Regions from separate parts of the Symbiobacterium turbinis genome, predicted to be linked through region 2. Evidence: riboswitches for the same ligand, from Rfam matches in the RefSeq annotation. Region 2 holds a riboswitch; each other region holds the start of a gene.
The links. Region 2 has a riboswitch for S-adenosylmethionine ahead of metX (homoserine O-acetyltransferase MetX). Riboswitches for the same ligand answer to the same signal wherever they lie in the genome.
Positions count from the first base shown of each region.

Region 1: it holds a riboswitch for S-adenosylmethionine, as region 2 does, so the genes downstream of both, metK (methionine adenosyltransferase) here and metX (homoserine O-acetyltransferase MetX) in region 2, are expected to answer to the same signal.
Region 3: it holds a riboswitch for S-adenosylmethionine, as region 2 does, so the genes downstream of both, ACZ45O_RS15385 (methionine ABC transporter ATP-binding protein) here and metX (homoserine O-acetyltransferase MetX) in region 2, are expected to answer to the same signal.

Region 1 covers NZ_AP042433.1:3,057,845-3,062,358, forward strand. Annotated here, with positions in the region: gene pflB (formate C-acetyltransferase) at 1-1,285, opposite strand, end outside; gene fabZ (3-hydroxyacyl-ACP dehydratase FabZ) at 2,235-2,681, shown strand; SAM riboswitch class I at 2,732-2,840, shown strand; partial or broken gene metK (methionine adenosyltransferase) at 2,940-4,137, shown strand; gene ACZ45O_RS14700 (glycosyltransferase) at 4,272-4,514, shown strand, end outside.
Region 2 covers NZ_AP042433.1:1,027,291-1,031,804, reverse strand. Annotated here, with positions in the region: gene ACZ45O_RS04910 (DinB family protein) at 1-418, opposite strand, end outside; gene ACZ45O_RS04905 (aspartate kinase) at 577-1,842, opposite strand; gene metX (homoserine O-acetyltransferase MetX) at 2,035-3,192, opposite strand; SAM riboswitch class I at 3,539-3,650, opposite strand; gene ACZ45O_RS04895 (DUF2249 domain-containing protein) at 3,862-4,089, shown strand; gene spoIVA (stage IV sporulation protein A) at 4,184-4,514, opposite strand, start outside.
Region 3 covers NZ_AP042433.1:3,200,672-3,205,185, forward strand. Annotated here, with positions in the region: gene ACZ45O_RS15375 (alpha/beta hydrolase) at 1-667, shown strand, start outside; gene ACZ45O_RS15380 (biotin synthase BioB) at 825-1,577, shown strand; SAM riboswitch class I at 1,657-1,773, shown strand; gene ACZ45O_RS15385 (methionine ABC transporter ATP-binding protein) at 1,857-2,855, shown strand; gene ACZ45O_RS15390 (methionine ABC transporter permease) at 2,848-3,498, shown strand; gene ACZ45O_RS15395 (MetQ/NlpA family ABC transporter substrate-binding protein) at 3,528-4,373, shown strand.

The sequences.
Region 1 (4,514 bases), 1.8 Mb from region 2:
ACTTGGCCAGGTTGGCCCGGGCGCCGAAGAACTGCATCTGCTTGCCGATGCGCATGGCCGAGACGCAGCAGGCGATGCCGTAGTCGTCGCCCCACAGCGGCCGCATGATGTCGTCGTTCTCGTACTGAATCGCCGACGTGTCGATGGAGACCTGCGCGCAGAACTTCTTGAAGCCCTCAGGCAGCCGGCTGGACCAGAGCACCGTCAGGTTCGGCTCCGGCGCGGGGCCCAGGTTGTAGAGGGTCTGGAGGAAGCGGAAGGAGGTCCGGGTGACCAGGGTGCGGCCATCCAGCCCCATGCCGCCGATGGACTCGGTGACCCAGGTGGGGTCGCCGCTGAACAGCTCGTTGTACTCGGGGGTGCGCAGGAAGGCGACCTGCCGCAGCTTGATGATGAGCTGATCGACCAGCTCCTGGGCCTCGGCCTCGGTGAGGAGGCCCCGCTCCAGGTCACGCTCGATGTAGATGTCGAGGAAGGTGGAGATGCGGCCGATGGACATGGCGGCGCCGTTCTGTTCGCGGATCGCGCCCAGGTAGCCCATGTACAGCCACTGGATGGCCTCGCGGGCGTTCTCGGCCGGGCGGCCGAGGTCAAGGCCGTACCAACTGCCCAGCTCCTTCAGCTCCTGCAGCGCGTTGATCTGCTCGGTCAGCTCCTCGCGCAGGCGGATGGTGGCCTCGTCCATGGTCCAGGGTTCGGTCGCCGCCTTCTCCCGCTGCTTTTCCTCGATCAGCCGGTCGATGCCGTAGAGCGCCACCCGGCGGTAGTCGCCGATGATGCGGCCGCGGCCGTAAGCGTCAGGCAGGCCGGTGATGATGTGGTTGGAGCGGGCGGCGCGCATCTCGGGGGTGTACGCGTCGAACACGCCCTGGTTGTGGGTCTTGCGGTACTGGGTGTAGATGGTCTTCCAGTTGGGGTCGGCCTCATAGCCATACGCCTTCATGGAGGACTCCACCATGCGCCAGCCGCCGGCGGGGTAGAACGTCCGCTTGCCGGGCTCGTCGGTCTGCAGGCCGACGATCAGCTCCAGATCCTTGTCCACGTACCCCGGCTTGTGGGACAGGATGCCGGCGGGGATTTGGGTATCCACCTTCAGCGGAGCCCGCTTGGCCTGCTCCTCTTTGAAGATGGCGAAGACCTTCTCCCACAGTGTCCTTGTCCGGTCGGTCGGGCCGGTGAGGAAGGATGCGTCGCCCTCGTAGGGACGGTAGTTCTGCTGGATGAAATCGCGGGTGTCGATATGCCGCTGCCAGCGGCCGGGCTTGAAGCCAGTCCAGGCTGTCATCTTGGGCCTCCTCCCTGGTGAAAACAGCTACAATTCACACGTGGTCCGGCGAAATGTCGTTTTTCGCCGGTGAAATGTCGTTTTTCGGCGGTGAGTTGCAGCTGGACTGTACACTACCTATGTTAGGACCCGGGTAGGAGGCTGGCTATTGTTCTCGGGAATGATTTCACATGGAGTGCGAAAGTCTATATCCCTACGCATTAAAGTACCATTGGGCCGGGTGGGTGTACGGGTATGGCCAGCCGAAATGCGGGTGCGACCAGTCAAATGCAGGTGAGACTAGCTGAAATGCAGGTGTGATTAAGCCGAAATGTAGGTGCGACCAGTCGAAATGCATTAAGAACGGGGAGCGGACAGCCGCTCCCCGCAATTGGTTCTAGCAACTCCCGAGGTTGGGGTGGTTGAACGTGAAACCCCCGCCCCAGGGATCCTGCTCAAAACCCAGTTCCGCGCCCTGGAACCAGTGGGCAACCCGCTGCTCCAGGTAGACGCGCACGTCACCTTCGACGATGGTTACGTCGGTGTCTCTCGGCTCTTCCAGAGCCAGGCCCAGGCTGGGGCCGCCTCATCCAAAACCCTGAACGTAGATGCGGAAGCCGACGTTTTCCGGCTTGCCTTCCAGGCGCCGGGCGATTTCGGCGGCGGCCTCCGGGGTAACCGTGATCACTCTGCAACACCTCCGCGGTATATCCCATACCCCGTAGGGTTATGGTAGCGTTCAACGCGGCTTGCGTCAAGCCCCGGTTGCGGGCCAACAGCCGGGTGCAGGACAGGCCGGGACCGGGAAGGAGCCGGTGCAGAACGAGCCAGGATGCGGCAGCAGAAGGGTACAGGACAAGCCGGGAACAGGCAGCAGAAGGGTGCAGCATGCGCCGGGGGTCGAGAGGAGAAGGGGGCCGTTTGGGGAATACTCAACATAAGAATTCCCGGAGATTAGGGGGCGTATCCACTGGACATCAGGCAGATCATGGAGATCATCCCGCACCGGTACCCGATGCTGATGATCGACCGGGTGCTGGAGCTCGAGCCCGGCAAGCGGGTGGTCGCGGTCAAGAACCTGTCCATGAACGAGCCGGTCTTTCAGGGGCACTACCCGGGCAACCCCATCTTTCCCGGCGTGCTGATTCTGGAGGCCATGGCGCAGGCGGGCGCGGTGGCGGTGCTCTCGCAGCCCGAAAATGCCGGGAAGGTGCCGCTGTTCGCCGGCATCGACGAGGCCCGGTTCCGCCGGCCGGTGCTGCCCGGCGACCAACTCCGCCTGGAAGTGGAGATGGTGGCCATGCGCCGCGGCCTGGGCATCGGGAAGGGGAAGGCCTTTGTGGGCGACGAGCTGAAGGCGGAGGCCACGCTGAAGTTCGCGCTGGCTGACGCGCCCGGGGAAACGCACGCCCAGTAGTCGTCCTTGACACCCATTGGGAGCGGTGGTATCCTATTCGCAACTGAATACTCTTATCAAGAGAAGCGGAGGGAACTGGCCCAATGAAGCTTCGGCAACCAGCCTGCGTGAGCAGGTAAGGTGCCAAGTCCAGCCGGGCACACTACCGGAAGATAAGAGGGAAGAGCAGTGTCATCCACCCTCTTCGCGTGTGAAGAGGGTGTTTTGATGTGTAATCGCCTGGCCGGTTTCAAGCCGTCAGAGGAGGTAGATAATCAGATGTTTGAGCAGAAGGGGCGGTACCTCTTCACCTCTGAATCCGTCACCGAAGGGCATCCGGACAAGATGGCGGATCAGATCTCGGACGCGGTGCTCGACGCGATCCTGGCGCTCGACCCGAGGGCCCGCGTCGCGTGCGAGACCATGCTGACCACCGGGTTGGTCATCGTCACCGGTGAGATCACCACCACCGCGTACGTGGACATCCCCAACCTCGTGCGCGACGTGGTGCGCGACATCGGCTACACCCGCGCCAAGTACGGTTTTGACGGTTCGACGTGCGGGGTGATGACGGCCATCGACCCGCAGTCTCCGGACATTGCGCAGGGCGTGGATGTGGCGATCGAGGTGCGGGGCGAGGTGACCGAGAAGGAGCTGCGAGCTCGGCGCCGGCGACCAGGGCATGATGTTCGGCTTCGCCTGCGACGAGACCCCCGAGCTGATGCCGATGCCCATCAGCCTGGCTCACCGCCTGGCAAGGCGGCTGGCCCAGGTGCGCAAGAACGGAACGCTGCCCTATCTGCGGCCTGACGGCAAGACGCAGGTGACGGTGGAGTACGTGGACGGCCGGCCGGCGCGCATCGACACCATCGTCATCTCCACGCAGCATGACCCGGATACCACGCAGGAGCAGATCCGCAAGGAGGTCATCGACTACGTCATCCTCGACGTGGTGGACCGCAACCTGATCGATGACCGCACGCGCTATTTCATCAACCCGACCGGCCGCTTCGTGGTGGGCGGCCCGCAGGGCGACGCGGGGCTGACGGGCCGGAAGATCATCGTGGACACGTACGGCGGCTACGCCCGCCACGGCGGAGGGGCCTTCTCGGGCAAGGATCCGACGAAGGTCGACCGGTCCGGCGCCTACGCGGCGCGCTGGGTCGCCAAGAACATCGTGGCGGCTGGGCTGGCCTCCAAGTGCGAGGTGCAGCTGGCCTACGCCATCGGCGTGGCGCAGCCGGTCTCGATCCTGGTGACCACCTTCGGCACGGGCAAGCTGCCCGACGAGCGGCTGGCCGAGCTGGTGCGGGAGACCTTCGACCTGCGCCCGGCCGCGATCATCCGCGATCTCGACCTGCGCCGTCCCATCTACCGGCAGACGGCCGCTTACGGCCACTTCGGCCGTACCGACCTCGACCTGCCGTGGGAGCGCACCGACCGGGCGGCGGTGCTGCGGGAGAAGGCGGGCCTCTGATTCGGGATGTTTCAGGGCCGGAACCGAGGCGATTCCTCGGTTCCGGCCCCTTTTTGCGCCCGGGACTCCGGGGAAGGCCATGTGTGCCCCGTGCTCCTGCGCCGTCATATTCTGGCTCGCAGGAGGGGGTGGCGGTGCGGGAGGGAGCGTTCTTCTGGGGGTTGCTGGCCCTGGCGGCGTACGGCCTGGTGAGCGCCGTGACCCACGTGGCGGAGCTGATCGGGCGGATGCGGACGGAGGATGAGTCTGTGGCCTACGTCGTGCTGGTGCGGGACCAGGCGGACCGGATCGAGGACGTGCTGGGCCGGATCGCCCGGGAGGCGGACGGCGAGCTGGTGCTGGTGGATCTCGGCTCCCGGGACGAGTCGGCCGCCATC
Region 2 (4,514 bases):
AGCCCTGCCCCCGGTGGTGGATCTCGTTCTCCAGGGCGTAGATGAAACGGCTCAGGTTGGTCTGCGGCGTGGGGTCGAAGAAGGGGTCGCTCTCCTCGGCCAGCAGCCGCTCCACGGTGATCTTGGGCCACAGCTCCAGCGTCCGCCTGCGCACGGCGGCGCAGGCATCCAGCAGCGCCTGCTTGGTGTTCAGCCCCTTGTGGGGATTGAAGACCCACTCCCCCGTGGCCACCCCGCGCACGTATCCGTCCTCGATGTCCAGGATCTCCTTCACCATGTCGGCGAAGGGCCTCATCGCTTCAGCGGCCTTGAAGCGGAACAGCGCTTCCTCGGGAAACGCCTCGATCGTGCGGAGGGTCAGCCGGCGGTTGCCCTCCATCATCTCCAGCAGGGACGCGGGCGTGAGCAGTTCGCCCATGTCATCCACCTCCCATGATGTTGGCGTGTCTGAACGCCGTTGCGAGGATTTCGACACTTTCCCGCAAGCTCCTGCGAGCGCGGTTCCACGCCGCGCAGACGCCGCATGCGCGAGCGGCGGGTCCCCTGGCCGGGACCCGCCGCCTGACGCGCTGTACACTATTCCACGATCGGCTCCAGCTTGCCCAGCTGGAACTTGTCGTGCACCGCCCGCACGGCCTCCATCGCCTGAGAGGCGCGCACGAGACAGGAGATCTTGATCTCGGAGCCGGTGATCAGCTCGATGTTAATGCCCTTCTCCGCCAGGGCCTCGAACATCTTCGCCGCGACGCCGTAGTTGGAGGCGACGCCGGAGCCGACGATGGAGACCTTGGCCACGTCGGTGTCGTAGACGACCCGGGCGCCGGGAAACTCCGGCAGGAGCGAGTTGCAGACCTCCAGCGCCACGTCCAGGTCATCGCGGGCGCAGGTGAACGAGATGTCCGCAGTCGGGCCGTTGCCACAGCCGGTCCCTGCCGACTGCACGATCATGTCCAGGTTGATGCGGGCGTCGCCCAGGGCCTTGAACGCCTTATACGCCACGCCCGGCCTGTCGGGCAGGCCCAGCAGCGTGATGTGCGCCACCTTCGAATCCACAGCCACGCCGGAGACAACGCGGCGGTTGTTCGGGCTCAACTTTGCCACCACCTTCGTGCCCCGCTCTTCGCCGCCCTCGTCGGGCAGCGGGGCGAGGGAACTAAGTACCTCAAACTCTACGCCGTACTGCTTCGCAAGCTCCACGGACCGCAGCTGCATCACCTGCGACCCGGCGGCGGCCAGTTCGAGGATCTCGTCGTACGAGATCTCATCCAGCCGGCCGGCGGTGGGCACCAGTCGCGGGTCGGCGGAGTAGACGCCGTCCACGTCCGTGAAGATCTGGCACTCATCCGCCTCCAGGTAGGCCGCCAGGGCGATCGCCGAGGCGTCAGAGCCGCCGCGGCCGAGCGTGGTGATGTCGCCGTGCTCGTCGAGCCCCTGGAAGCCCGCGACGATGACCACCCTGCCCTCACCCAGCTCCCGCCGGATGCGGGCGGTGTCGATGTTCAGGATCTTCGCAGCCCGATGATGGTCGTCGGTCTGCACCCCGGCCTGGGGCCCGGTGAGCGACACCGCGTCGACCCCCAGCTCGTGCAGGGCCATGGTGAGCAGCGCGATGGAGACCTGCTCACCGGTGGCCAGCAGTACGTCCATTTCACGGGGCGACGGCCGGTCCGTGATGGACCGGGCGCGGTCGATGAGCTCATCGGTCATGTCCCCCGGGGCGCTGACCACGACCACGACGTCATTTCCCTGCTTCTTCTTCCAGGCGATGCGCCTGGCCACCCGGCGGTACTTCTCGGCGGTGGAAACCGACGAGCCGCCAAACTTTTGCACGACAATACCCAAGAGCGCCCTCTCCTCCTCTATCAACCAGCGTGTCTCTGCGAGGTCAGGCGCTCACGAGGTGGGCTCCGCGCGCCACGCGAGCGGTCCGGACAGCCCGTTTGCCAGCTTTCCCCGAGTTGTCCATGGATCCCACCTCCTCTCCACCACGTGGAGGTATAATACCTTAATTATACACCTGCCCTGCAGGAGCGTCTACGCCTCCGAGCCGTCTGCCGCCTCCAGCTCCTGCAGGAAGCGCCGGATCGGCTGCTCGATCAGCGCGAAATCCACCAGGAACGCATCGTGCCCCCAGGGCGAGTCCATCTCCAGGTACTCCGCCTGGCCGCCGGCCGCCCGCACCAGTTCCACGGTCTCCTGCTGCAGGTACGGGGGGAACAGCAGGTCCGAACGGATCCCGATGGCCAGCACCTTCGCCTTGATCAGCCCGTGGGCCGCCTCGTAGGAGCCCCGTCCCCGTCCCAGGTCCATCAGATCCATCGCCCGGGTGAGGTAGAGGTACGAGTTGGCGTCGAACCGCTCCACCAGCTTCTGCCCCTGGTAGTGCAGGTACGACTCCACCTGGTAGGCGACCCCGAAGCCCTGCTCCAGTGGGCTGACCCCGCCGAGAACGTCTCGGCCGAACTGGGTCCACATCGACTCGTCGGACCGATAGGTGATCATGCCCAGCATGCGGGCCGTGGCCAGCCCCCGCACAGGGCCCGGCGTGCCGTAGTACTGCCCGCCCCGGAAGTCGGGGTCGTTCAGGATGGCCTGCCGCTGCACCTCGTTGAAGGCGATGCCCTGCGGGTGAAAGCGGCCCGCGCCGCCGATGGGGATGATGCCCCGCATGCGGTCCGGATATGTCGCTGCCCACTCCAGCGCCTGCATGGCCCCCAGCGAGCCGCCCACCACCGCCACCAGCCGCCTTACCCCGAGCAGGTCCAGCAGCCTGGCCTGGGCGCGGACCATGTCGCGGACGGTGACGACGGGGAAGTCCAGACCGTAGGGCCGGCCGGTCTCGGGATTCGCGGACCCGGGCCCCGTCGAACCCTGGCAGCCGCCCAGCACGTTGGAGCAGATCACGCAGTACCGGTCGGTATCCAGGGCCTTGCCCGGCCCCACCGCGTCGTCCCACCAGCCCGGCTTCCGGTCGTCCGGCCTGTACCGGCCGGCCACGTGACTGTCCCCGGTCAGGGCGTGGCAGACCAGAATGGCGTTGTCGGCCGTCGCGTTCAGCCGACCGAAGACCTCGTAACAGAGGGTCACCGCCGTGAGGGTCCGACCGCTCTCCAGAACCAGCGGGAAGTCCGGAAACGCCACCCGTGCGTACTGCCGCCGCGACAGCAAGGTGGACACTGTTGCCGCGGTCACGCCCCCACCCCCTCTATCCCCATCACTTTATGGATGCCGCTGCACTCAGCATTCCCAGAGCCTGACCGGCAAACCCAACGCCCAGTACCAGGAGGCCCGGGGCAAGCGTCGTCTCCCGCATGGGCAGGTTCAGGGCCTGCACCCCCAGGAGAGCCGCTGCGCTGGTCAGTGTCGTGGCTGATGCAGCCCCCACCAGACCACAGCCAGGAACCCCAGGAACGAGACGCCCCCCAGCACGACTGCATGCGTACTCCTCCCCTGACGCATGCGCATTTCCGACCATCGAAAAAGCCGCTCCCGATAAGGGAGCGGCTGGCAAAGCGCTGGATTGCTCAGTGGATCCGCTCTCTTATCTTCCGGCGGGCTGCCGCCGGTGGAATTGGCACCTTCAGACGCCGCCACGCGCCTGGGTTGCCGGGTTTCATCGGGCCAGTTCCCTCCACCTCTCTGGATAAGAGCCGCCGGAAGAAGCTTCCGGACGGACGCCGTATGAAGTTTGAGGAAGATGGTAGCATGAGTCCGGTACCGCTGTCAATACCAGGATCAGTGTTTGCCTCGAGAAAAGCGCCTTGCCGGTTTCGTTTCCATGGAACGGTGATACGGATCACTTTTTCCTGGGTGAAAGCGGGTACCATAGAGGGCGAGAAACGGCAAAGGTGGTGTGGGTACATGGCTCTCAAAGAGCTCGATGTTCGCGAGATTCCGCCCGCGCAGCGGCACCCGCTGATCTTCCAGACCTTCGAGTCGCTGGCCCCCGGTGAGGCGATGCGCCTCATCAACGACCACGACCCCAAGCCGCTGTACTACCAGTTCGCCGCCGAGCTCACCGGCCAGTTTGAATGGGAGTACGAGGAGCAGGGGCCGGAGGCCTGGAAGGTGCGGATCACCAAGAAGTAGGCCGCCTCCGCAGGGGCGGGCCGGATCTGCCCCTTCTCCGAAGCAGCTCCGGTGCCCGGTAAGTCGGGAGGGGGGGCGATGCCCCCCTCCCGACTTAGATAATGATGCAGATCAGCCCGCCTGATCCCTCGTTGATGATGCGGCTGAGCGTCTCCTGCAGCTTCACCTGCGCGTCGTCGGGCATGCGGTGCAGCTTGGCCCGGATGCCCTCCTGCACCAGCTCGTGCAGCGACTTGCCGAAGATGTCGAACTCCCAGAGCTGTTGCGGGTCGTCCTCGAACCGGTCCAGCAGGTACTGAACCAGCTCCTCGCCCTGCTTGGCGGTGCCGATGATCGGCGTCACCTCGGCGGAGATGTCCGCGCGGATGAAGTGCAGGCTCGGAGCCGTGGCCTGGAGCTTCACGCCGTACATGATGCCCTGCCGC
Region 3 (4,514 bases), 1.6 Mb from region 2:
CAGCGGGCCCGTGTTCGTACAGGGCGGGCCCGTGGGGTGCCTCGTGCTGCACGGTTTCGGCGGCTCGCCCGCCGAGGTCCGGCCGCTGGTGGACTACCTGGCGGCGCGGAAGCTCACCGTCTGCGCGCCGGTGCTGCCAGGGCACGGCCCGGAAGCGGCGGACCTGGGCCGCACCCGGTTCCGGCACTGGATCCGGGGAGCCGAGGCTGCCCTGGGTCAGGTGCGGGCCGTCTGCGCAGAGGTCCACCTGGTCGGGTTCTCGATGGGCGGGCTGATCGCCCTCCACCTGGCCGCGCGGCACGCCGTACGCTCCGTCTGCACCCTGGCGGCGCCGATCCTGCTGGAGGATGCGGAAGGCCTCGGCGCGCGCATGGCTGCTTACCTGGGCACGCCGGCCCGCGTTATGCCCGCCCTCCGGTCGCTGGTGCGCCTCGCGCGCCTCACGCGGCGGCAGCTCGGGCGGGTGGAGGCCCCCGTCCTGGCCGTGCAGGGCGACCGCGATGACTGGATTGCGCCGGACAGCGCCGCCTACCTTGCGGCGCGCCTCCCATCGGCCCGGCTCTTGGTGCTGCCGGGGCGGGGACACTTCCTGGTGTTGGAACGCGGCCGGGACGAGGTGGCGGCGCAGGTTGTGGACTGGATGATAGTACCGCGTGAACAAAAGTAGCCACAAAGAAATGGGCCTTTCCCGGAATAGGCTATTGCCAGACAATCCGGTACGATATTTGTGACGGCTGTCACAAGAGGCAGGTGATCGTGTGATTGGGCCGATCCTTCGTCGTGCCGAAGCCGGCCGTACGCCTAGTCGCCGGGAGATTCTGCTCATGTTGCGTGCCGAGGAAGACGAGTACCGAAATCTGCTTGAAGTCGCCGGCCGAATCTGCCGGCAGAACAAGGGTCAAGAGCCGTCGCTGCGCCTGCTCGTCGACCTCGAAGTCAGCGAACCCGACAGTGTGGTCAATGACGTGGTGACTGCGTGGCAGAAAGGTTGCGAGTCGGTGCTGCTGTGCGCATCGTCGGAGTACCAGGCCGTGGGTGACGTGGCGGACCTCATTCGGAAGATCGCGGCGCAGACAGAGATGCACATTGCCCTCTGTCTGGGCGATCGGGCGTACGACGTCTATGCGCAGTGGCGTCAGGCCGGCGCCGTGGAGTACCTGCTGCCACACGACTGCTGCAATCCGGAGCTCTTCGCGCACCTGTACCCGGGCCAGTCGCCGGCCGACCGGCTCACCCGCGGCCTGTGGCTGAAGGGTCTCGGTTTCCGGGTGACGGGGGGCATCTGCGTGGGCATCGCCGGCCAGACCGATGAGGACATCGCCGACGACCTGGAGGTCCTGCGCAACGCAGCCGTCACCGGCGTGGTGGTGCGCTCCGTCGACGCGGCCGCCGATGTGCTGCGGGTGCTGGCCATCACCAGGCTCTGCCTGCCTGACGCCGATCTGTGGGTGGCCACCGACGACCCGGTCCTGCAGGCCAGGGCCCTCACCTGCGGCGCGAACATCCTGGTCACCGCGCACCCTGAGGGCTCGGGCCCTGAGGTGCCGCGCGTGCTGGCCCCGCTGAGTTCCAACTGACGATCAACCACAGATTCCTGGTTGACGCATTCGGCGCGCCGTGGTATCTTTAGCTTCAATACAAACTGCATAGCGTTGACTCTTATCCAGAGTAGGCTGAGGGACTGGCCCGATGACGCCACGGCAACCGGCACGTGCCCCGGCGTGCAGCGGTGCCAATTCCTGGGGAGGGCATCTGCTCTCCCGAAGATAAGAGGCAGCCGGAAGACGATGATGTTGATTCTGTGCGCCTCTATTGTGGGGCGCACTTTTCTATTGCCGAAATGGAGGTAAGGCCTCGTGATCGAGCTCAAGGGCCTCACGAAGATATTCAAACAGAATGGGCAGGAGATCGTGGCCTTGAGCGATGTCAGCCTGCACGTGCCCAGGGGGCAGATTTTCGGCATACTCGGCCAGAGCGGAGCCGGAAAGTCTACCCTCATCCGGTGCGTCAATCTGCTGGAGCGTCCGACAGCAGGCGAGGTTTGGGTGGACGGGCGGGAGATCACCCGCCTCAGCCCCCAGGAGCTGCGGGCCGCGCGCCAGGAGATGGGTATGATCTTCCAGCAGTTTAACCTGTTCGATGCCCGCACGGTCTTTGGCAACGTGGCCTACCCGCTGGAGGTGGCCGGCTGGCCCCGCCAGCGCATCTGGGAGAGGGTGGAGGAGCTGCTGGCCCTGGTGGGGCTGTCGGACAAGGCCGACGCCTATCCGGCCCAGCTCTCCGGCGGCCAGAAGCAGCGGGTGGGCATCGCGCGGGCGCTGGCGCCCGGGCCGAAGGTTCTGCTCTCCGATGAGGCCACATCGGCACTGGATCCGGACACCACCCGGTCGGTGCTGGCGCTGCTCCGGGAGATCAACCAGCGGCTCGGGCTGACCATCCTCCTGATCACCCACCAGATGGAGGTGGTGAAGCAGGTCTGCGACTCCGTGGCCATCCTGGAGGGCGGCACGGTGGTGGAGCAGGGCGGCGTGCTGGAACTGATCGGCCGGCCGGGCTCCCGGCTGCGGGAGCTGTTTTACGAACCCGTGGGAGACGTGGCCGTCCGGATCCACCCAGAAGGGGTGCGGGTTGTGCTCTTCTTCGTGGGCGCCTCAGCCGACCAGCCGCTGATCAGCGCGATGGTGCGCCGGTTCCAGGTGGACGCCAACATCGTTCACGGCGCGGTCGAGCGGATTGCCGGAGCGACGGTGGGCCGGCTGCTGGTGGAGCTCACCGGCCGGCCGGAGGACATTCAGGCTGCCCTGCGGTTCCTCGAGGAGCAGGGGGTCTCGCCGGAGGTGATTCCGCATGGTTAACCTGGGGCCGATGATGGCGAAAGCCACCTGGGAGACGCTCTACATGGTGGGTGCCGCCGCCTTCTTCACGCTCCTCCTGGGCCTGCCCCTGGGTGTGCTGCTGGTGATCACCGCCCGGGGCGGCCTTTGGGAAAAGCCGGGGCTCAACCGCGTCCTCGGTGTTCTGGTGAACATCGGCCGCTCGACGCCCTTTGTCATTCTGATGGTGGCGGTCACCCCGCTCACGAGGGCGATCGTCGGCAGTTCCATCGGCACCACGGCGGCCATCGTTCCGCTGGTGGTCGCGGCCGTTCCCTTCATGGGGCGGGTCGTGGAGCAGGCGCTCCACGAGGTGAGCCCCGGCCTGGTTGAGGCTGCCCTGGCCATGGGCTCCACCAACTGGCAGGTGGTCACCAAGGTGCTCCTGGCGGAGGCCAGGCCGTCGCTGGTGCGGGGCACGGCCCTGATGCTGGTGAACGTCGTCGGCTACTCGGCGATGGCCGGCGCCATCGGCGGCGGCGGATTGGGCGACGTCGCCGTGAAGTGGGGCTACGCCCGGTACGAGATGGACGTCATGTACGTCAGCCTGGTGATCCTGGTCGTCATGGTTCAGGTCATGCAGTGGATCGGCGACAGCCTGGCCAACAGGTTTACGCATAAATAGGGTTATCGAAAACATGGGAGGTTGAGCGAATGAAGCGCATCGTGAGTCTTGCACTGGTTTCCGTCCTGGCTCTGGGCGTGCTGGCCGGCTGTGGCGGTGCGAAGGAGCCTGCGGGTGAGCAGCAGCCTGCCGGGCAGCAGGAGGAGCAGGTCACGCTGAAGGTGGGGGCGACGGTCACGCCTCACTCTGAGATTCTGGAGTCCATCAAGGAGGCGTCCGCGGCTGAGGGGATCAACCTGGATATTGTGGTCTTCACGGACTACGTGCAGCCGAACCTCGCCCTGGCGGACGGCAGCCTCGACGCCAACTATTTCCAGCACGTGCCCTACCTCGAAGACTTCGCCTCCAAGCGCGGTCTGGACCTGGTCTCGGTCGGCGCTGTCCACCTGGAGCCGCTGGGCCTCTACTCCCTGGAGCTGACCAGCCTGGACCAGCTGCCTGACGGGGCCACGGTCTCCATTCCCGACGACCCCACCAACGGCGGGCGTGCGCTGAAGCTGCTGGCCGATCAGGGGCTGATTGAGCTGAAGGAGGGGGTCGGGGTCGAGGCGACGCCCAACGATGTGGTCGCGAACCCCAAGAACCTGAAGATCGAGATGCTGCAGGCCGAGTTCCTGCCGCGCAGCCTGCAGGACGTGGACGCCGCTGTCATCAACACCAACTACTACCTGGACGCTGAGAAGAACCTGGGCTTGAAGGCCAACGTGCTGGCCCGGGAGTCGGCGGAGGATAACCCGTATGCCAACATTGTCGCCGTGCGCGCCGGCGACGAGGCTCGCCCGGAGATCAAGAAGCTGATGGAGCTGCTGCAGTCTGAGGCGGTGGCGAAGTTCATCGAGGAGAACTACGACGGCGCGGTGATTCCGGCGTTTTGATCTAAGTGGGGAGGGGGGAGGTGTCCCCCCTCCCCACACCCCTCCCCCTGCCAGTCGGAGGGCAGTGCCACGGTGCCGCCCGGCAGAGCCGGTCGGACACCGTGAAGTGGGGAAGGTACCAGGCGTGTAACGCTGGGGAAA